Regions from separate parts of the Thomasclavelia spiroformis DSM 1552 genome, predicted to be linked through region 2. Evidence: a T-box and tRNA genes for the amino acid it is inferred to sense, from the RefSeq annotation. Region 2 holds a T-box; the other holds one or more tRNA genes.
The links. A T-box is a leader RNA that pairs with one kind of tRNA and senses whether it is charged. The one in region 2 lies ahead of pheS (phenylalanine--tRNA ligase subunit alpha), so its partner is inferred to be a tRNA-Phe.
Positions count from the first base shown of each region.

Region 1: it encodes a tRNA-Phe, which carries the amino acid that the T-box ahead of pheS (phenylalanine--tRNA ligase subunit alpha) is inferred to sense. The anticodon was not compared.

Region 1 is NZ_CP102275.1:1,726,377-1,729,751, reverse strand. It holds gene NQ543_RS08340 (extracellular solute-binding protein) at 1-329, shown strand, start outside; tRNA gene NQ543_RS08335 (tRNA-Cys) at 516-590, shown strand; tRNA gene NQ543_RS08330 (tRNA-Leu) at 597-685, shown strand; tRNA gene NQ543_RS08325 (tRNA-Arg) at 757-833, shown strand; tRNA gene NQ543_RS08320 (tRNA-Pro) at 851-927, shown strand; tRNA gene NQ543_RS08315 (tRNA-Ala) at 945-1,020, shown strand; tRNA gene NQ543_RS08310 (tRNA-Met) at 1,054-1,130, shown strand; tRNA gene NQ543_RS08305 (tRNA-Ile) at 1,167-1,243, shown strand; tRNA gene NQ543_RS08300 (tRNA-Ser) at 1,251-1,343, shown strand; tRNA gene NQ543_RS08295 (tRNA-Met) at 1,364-1,440, shown strand; tRNA gene NQ543_RS08290 (tRNA-Asp) at 1,445-1,521, shown strand; tRNA gene NQ543_RS08285 (tRNA-Phe) at 1,525-1,600, shown strand; tRNA gene NQ543_RS08280 (tRNA-Arg) at 1,705-1,781, shown strand; tRNA gene NQ543_RS08275 (tRNA-Pro) at 1,799-1,875, shown strand; tRNA gene NQ543_RS08270 (tRNA-Ala) at 1,893-1,968, shown strand; tRNA gene NQ543_RS08265 (tRNA-Met) at 2,002-2,078, shown strand; tRNA gene NQ543_RS08260 (tRNA-Ile) at 2,115-2,191, shown strand; tRNA gene NQ543_RS08255 (tRNA-Ser) at 2,199-2,291, shown strand; tRNA gene NQ543_RS08250 (tRNA-Met) at 2,312-2,388, shown strand; tRNA gene NQ543_RS08245 (tRNA-Asp) at 2,393-2,469, shown strand; tRNA gene NQ543_RS08240 (tRNA-Phe) at 2,473-2,548, shown strand; tRNA gene NQ543_RS08235 (tRNA-Glu) at 2,577-2,652, shown strand; gene NQ543_RS08230 (hypothetical protein) at 2,704-3,105, shown strand; gene gdhA (NADP-specific glutamate dehydrogenase) at 3,136-3,375, opposite strand, start outside.
Region 2 is NZ_CP102275.1:593,362-596,736, reverse strand. It holds gene pheT (phenylalanine--tRNA ligase subunit beta) at 1-326, opposite strand, end outside; gene pheS (phenylalanine--tRNA ligase subunit alpha) at 331-1,368, opposite strand; T-box leader at 1,402-1,601, opposite strand; rRNA gene rrf (5S ribosomal RNA) at 1,706-1,814, opposite strand; rRNA gene NQ543_RS02585 (23S ribosomal RNA) at 1,891-3,375, opposite strand, start outside.

The DNA.
Region 1 (3,375 bases), 1.1 Mb from region 2:
AAAATCCTAATATGGAATATTATTTACCTGAAGAAGGAACTAATGTTTGGTTTGATGGATTTGTTATTTCTAAGGAGTGTAAAAATACTAAATTGGCAAATGAATTTATTAATCATATGATTTCAAATAGTAATTCATATAAAAACACTATTGAAGTTGGTTATTTGACTGCTAATGTAAAAGCAGCAAAAAAAGCTTCTCAAAATGATTTTAAAGGAATTAGTGCTTATGATATTCGTACTGATTCAAAAGATGAAATATTTGCATATCAAACAAATGAAGTAAAAGAAATGTATAATCTACGTTGGACAAAAGTAAAGTCAAAATAATCTTAAACTGTTGGTAAAAACCAGCAGTTTTTTTAAAAAAAAGAATTGATTTAATCAAAGTTTTTTTTATCAAAAGAAGAAAAGTGTAATTTTTTTGAAGAAAAGTCTTGCAAAATTAATATATATGTTATATTATATAAAGGCAGTCCGGTGAAAGACACGGAAAAGTGAAGAAAAAATATTAATGGTTCCATGGCCAAGTTGGTAAGGCAGCAGACTGCAACTCTGTTATCATCGGTTCGAGTCCGGTTGGAACCTCCATTAAGTGCCCAGGTGGCGAAACTGGTAGACGCACAGGACTTAAAATCCTGCGGACCTTAAAATCCGTGCCGGTTCGATTCCGGCCCTGGGCACCATTTAACAAAAAAAGGACTTGCAAAAGCTTGAGAAAGATGTTAGAATATGGAAGCGTTGTAAGGAAGAAGAAGCGCTAGTAGCTCAACTGGATAGAGTGCTTGACTACGGATCAAGAGGTTGTGGGTTCGATTCCTGCCTAGCGCGCCATTTAAAAAAGCAAAAAGCGGGAAGTAGCACAGCTTGGTAGTGCACCTGGTTTGGGACCAGGGGGTCGCAGGTTCAAATCCTGTCTTCCCGACCATTTAAAAAATAAGAATTGGGGCCTTAGCTCAGCTGGGAGAGCACCTGCCTTGCACGCAGGGGGTCAGCGGTTCGATCCCGCTAGGCTCCACCAATATTAGATTATAGCATTGCTGTAGTTGATTACGGCGGGGTAGCTCAGTTGGCTAGAGCAATCGGTTCATACCCGGTGGGTCGGGGGTTCGAATCCCTTCCCCGCTACCAATTAAATATGAGGTACCCGTAAGAGACAAACAACAAGGACCCTTAGCTCAGTTGGTTAGAGCTATCGGCTCATAACCGATCGGTCGTTGGTTCGAGTCCAACAGGGTCCACCAATAATGCGAGGGATTACCCAAGTCCGGCTGAAGGGATCGGTCTTGAAAACCGACAGGGGATTAACGTCCCGCGGGGGTTCGAATCCCTCATCCCTCGCCATTTATTTAAAAAAAGAATATCGCGGGATGGAGCAGTCTGGTAGCTCGTCGGGCTCATAACCCGAAGGTCGTTGGTTCAAATCCTTCTCCCGCAACCAAAATGGTCTGGTAGTTCAGTTGGTTAGAATGCCGCCCTGTCACGGCGGAGGTCGCGGGTTCGAGTCCCGTCCAGACCGCCAATTGGTTCCGTAGCTCAGTCGGTAGAGCAGAGGACTGAAAATCCTCGTGTCGCTGGTTCGATTCCGGCCGGAACCACCATTATAACTGTGTTAACAGTTTTTATTTTGGTCATTTAACAAAAAAAGGACTTGCAAAAGCTTGAGAAAGATGTTAGAATATGGAAGCGTTGTAAGGAAGAAGAAGCGCTAGTAGCTCAACTGGATAGAGTGCTTGACTACGGATCAAGAGGTTGTGGGTTCGATTCCTGCCTAGCGCGCCATTTAAAAAAGCAAAAAGCGGGAAGTAGCACAGCTTGGTAGTGCACCTGGTTTGGGACCAGGGGGTCGCAGGTTCAAATCCTGTCTTCCCGACCATTTAAAAAATAAGAATTGGGGCCTTAGCTCAGCTGGGAGAGCACCTGCCTTGCACGCAGGGGGTCAGCGGTTCGATCCCGCTAGGCTCCACCAATATTAGATTATAGCATTGCTGTAGTTGATTACGGCGGGGTAGCTCAGTTGGCTAGAGCAATCGGTTCATACCCGGTGGGTCGGGGGTTCGAATCCCTTCCCCGCTACCAATTAAATATGAGGTACCCGTAAGAGACAAACAACAAGGACCCTTAGCTCAGTTGGTTAGAGCTATCGGCTCATAACCGATCGGTCGTTGGTTCGAGTCCAACAGGGTCCACCAATAATGCGAGGGATTACCCAAGTCCGGCTGAAGGGATCGGTCTTGAAAACCGACAGGGGATTAACGTCCCGCGGGGGTTCGAATCCCTCATCCCTCGCCATTTATTTAAAAAAAGAATATCGCGGGATGGAGCAGTCTGGTAGCTCGTCGGGCTCATAACCCGAAGGTCGTTGGTTCAAATCCTTCTCCCGCAACCAAAATGGTCTGGTAGTTCAGTTGGTTAGAATGCCGCCCTGTCACGGCGGAGGTCGCGGGTTCGAGTCCCGTCCAGACCGCCAATTGGTTCCGTAGCTCAGTCGGTAGAGCAGAGGACTGAAAATCCTCGTGTCGCTGGTTCGATTCCGGCCGGAACCACCATTATAACTGTGTTAACAGTTTTTATTTTGGCCTGTTGGAGAAACGGTTAACTCACATGCCTTTCACGCATGCATTCACGGGTTCGAATCCCGTACAGGTCACCATTTAGTAAATTACAACCTTTAGGTTGTTTTTATTTTATATAAAGAGGTGTTATGATGAAATATAAAGAATTTAGGATGATGATTTTTTCGATTGTTATGTTTTTATTGATTAGCGGAGCATGTGTTTATTTTGCAATAGACCATAATAAATCAAAAGTAATTATTGGTCTAATATTATTATTTGTGCTTTTATCAATAATAACAACTAAGTATAATATGAAGATATTTAATGATTCAATGATGATTTATGAATACAAAGGAATTGGAATTTTACCGGCATTAATTGATTATAAGGATATTAAAGATGTTGAATTAATTAGTAAGCATAAAATAAAAATAAAGCATCGAACTTCATCTACTTTATATATATTGAATGCTCAAGAGTTTTATAATGAACTGATGGAAAGAATGAATGAATATAAAGATCAAATTGCAAAAGTAAATAAAAAATAAAAAAGCACTGTTAAGTGCTTTTTAGTTATCTTAATAAATTCCTTGAGATATCATTGCAGCTACGACTTTTTCAAATCCAGCGATATTTGCTCCTTTGATTAAGTCATATCCTAATCCATATTTTTCAGCAGCAGCAACTGATGAATTATGGATATCAATCATAATATTATGAAGTTTTTCATCAACTTCTTTTGCTGTCCAATTATAACGCATAGAGTTTTGTGACATTTCTAATGCAGATACAGCAACACCACCAGCATTAGCAGCTTT
Region 2 (3,375 bases):
TTACTTTCTTTTATAATAAATCCATTACCTAAATCACATCCTGGATTTGCAACAATTACTTTTTGATTAGCAGCAACATTTGGTGCCCCACAAACAATTTGTCTAATTTCTCCAGGTTTTACTTCTACTTTACAAACATTTAAATGATCACTATCAGGATGTGGAACACATTCTAATACATGACCAATTGTCATATTATTACCATTTGCTAAATTATGCATTCCTTCTACTTCTAATCCTATTGAAGTAATTTTATCAGCAAGTTCCTTAGGATCTTGATCATCAACTTTTATATATCTATTTAAAACTTTTAAACTAATATCCATTCTTCTACTCCTTTCTTGTAAACTGATTTAAAAATCTTATATCATCATTATAGAAATTACGGATATTATCAATACCATATTTAAGCATTGCAACACGTTCAATTCCAATTCCAAAAGCAAATCCTTGATATATTTCAGAATCAAAACCACACATTTCAAGTACTTTAGGATTTACCATTCCTGCACCTAAAATTTCAATCCATCCTGTATGTTTACACATTGAACAACCCTTACCTCCACAATTATGACAAGAAATATCAACTTCAACAGAAGGTTCAGTGAACGGGAAATAAGAAGGGCGTAAACGTATTTCACGTTTTTCACCAAAAAATTTACGAGCAAATACTTCCAATGTTCCTTTTAAATCAGCCATTGTAATATTTTTATCAACAACCAATCCTTCACATTGCATAAATTGATGTGAGTGAGTAGCATCATCATCATCACGGCGATAAGTTTTACCAGGACATATTACTTTAATTGGACCTTTTCCTTTAGCAGCTAACAATGTATGTGCTTGGACTGGAGATGTATGTGTTCGCATAAGCGTATTTTCATCAATGTAAAATGTATCTTGCATATCACGTGCTGGATGTCCTTTTGGCAAATTCATTAATTCAAAATTAAAATAATCACTTTCAACTTCAGGACCTTCAGCGATTTGATATCCCATTCCTAAAAATAGATCTTCTAATTCAGTTACAATTATTGATAAAGGATGCAATGAACCTTGATCTAATTTATAGCTAGGTAATGTAATATCAATTTTTTCTCTATTAATTTTATCTAAAATTGTTTGATTTTCTAATAGTTCTTTTTTTTCTTCAACAGCCTTAGATAATTCTTGTTTAACAAGATTTGAAATTTGTCCAAATGTTTTACGAGCTTCCGGATCCATATTTTTCATTAATTTCATTGATTCTTGAATTGGACCTTTTTTCCCTAAATATAGGACACGAATATCATTTAATTCTTTTAAAGAAGAACATTCATCTAATTTATTCAATGCCTCTTCTTTGATTCTCAATAATTCATTTTCCATTTTATTCCTCCTAAAATATAAAAAATCGTTCCCAATAGGAACGATTATCTCGCGGTACCATCCTAATTTATGACAAAATGTCATACACTTAATTAGCTGTAACGTAGCTTAAACGGCGGTGATTAGTCGCACTCAAAGGTGAATTCAATAATTCCATTGTTAAAAGACTTTCACCAAATGTCTTTCTCTCTAAAACAATTTTCTTATTTACTACTCCTCATCAACGTATTACTTGTCTATTATAACGTGTTTATAAAAATTTGACAATAGTATTTAATTATTTAATTATTCGATTAAATAATTAGAAATGTGTAATTTAAATATTAAATAAAAAAAGAACCGGCAGCTTGCTATTGTCGCACCGCAGTACTATCGTCGCCGTTATGATGCTTAACTTCTGTGTTCGGTATGGGTACAGGTGTGTCCATCATGCTATCGCTACCAGATCTTCTCTTTTAAGCAATTCCTTTCGAGAATCACTCAAAACCGGATAATAGCTCCTATTGCTTCTTCTTCTCTCTTTAGGTTAAGTCCTCGACCTATTAGTATCAGTCCGCTGAACATGTCACCATGCTTACACTCCTGACCTATCAACCTTATCGTCTTTAAGGGGTCTTACCTACTTGCGTAATGGGAAGTCTCATCTTGAAGTGGGTTTCACACTTAGATGCCTTCAGCGTTTATCCCTTCCATATTTAGCTACCCAGCTGTGCCACTGGCGTGACAACTGGTGCACCATTGATATGTCCATCCCGGTCCTCTCGTACTGAGGACAGATCTTCTCAAACTTCCTACGCCCACGACAGATAGGGACCGAACTGTCTCACGACGTTCTGAACCCAGCTCGCGTACCGCTTTAATGGGCGAACAGCCCAACCCTTGGAACCGACTTCAGCTCCAGGATGCGATGAGCCGACATCGAGGTGCCAAACCTCCCCGTCGATGTGAACTCTTGGGGGAGATCAGCCTGTTATCCCCAGGGTAGCTTTTATCCGTTGAGCGACGGCCTTTCCATTCAGCACCGCCGGATCACTAAGCCCGACTTTCGTCCCTGCTCGACTTGTTGGTCTCGCAGTCAAACACCCTTTTGCCTTTGCACTCTGCGCTTGATTTCCATCCAAGCTGAGGGTATCTTTGGGCGCCTCCGTTACTCTTTGGGAGGCGACCGCCCCAGTCAAACTGCCCACCTGACACTGTCCCGTTGCCAGCTTATGGCATCCGGTTAGAACTCCAATACAGGAAGAGTAGTATCCCAACAGCGACTCCTCACACACTGGCGTGCATGTCTCTCAGTCTCCTACCTATCCTGTACATCCTGCATCAAAGTCCAATATCAAGCTACAGTAAAGCTCCATGGGGTCTTTCCGTCTAGTCGCGGGTAACCTGCATCTTCACAGGTACTAAGACTTCACCGAGTCTACAGCTGAGACAGCGCCCAAATCGTTACGCCTTTCGTGCGGGTCAGAACTTACCTGACAAGGAATTTCGCTACCTTAGGACCGTTATAGTTACGGCCGCCGTTTACTGGGGCTTCAATTCAGTGCTTCGCTTGCGCTGACACATCCTCTTAACCTTCCAGCACCGGGCAGGCGTCACCCCATATACGTCGTCTTTCGACTTAGCATAGAGCTGTGTTTTTGGTAAACAGTCGCTTGGGCCGTTTCACTGCGGCTCATATCTCTATGAGCACTCCTTCTCCCTAAGTTACGGAGTCATTTTGCAGAGTTCCTTAGCTATAGTTCTCTCGCTCACCTTAGGATTCTCTCCTCACCCATGTGTGTCCATTTTCGGTACGGGTTACTGTATGATTTTCACTAGAAGCTTTTCTTGGAAGCTGGCTTCAATGACTTCTGTACTTGCCTTGGCTTTCCATCCGCTTCACGCCTTCGCTTTCTCGACATCCGGATTTGCCTGGATATCTGCTACCTCGCTTGCACCTGCTCTTCCAGCCGCAGGATCACCTAGCCTTCTCCGTCACTCCTTCATTCATACCGTAAGTACAGGAAT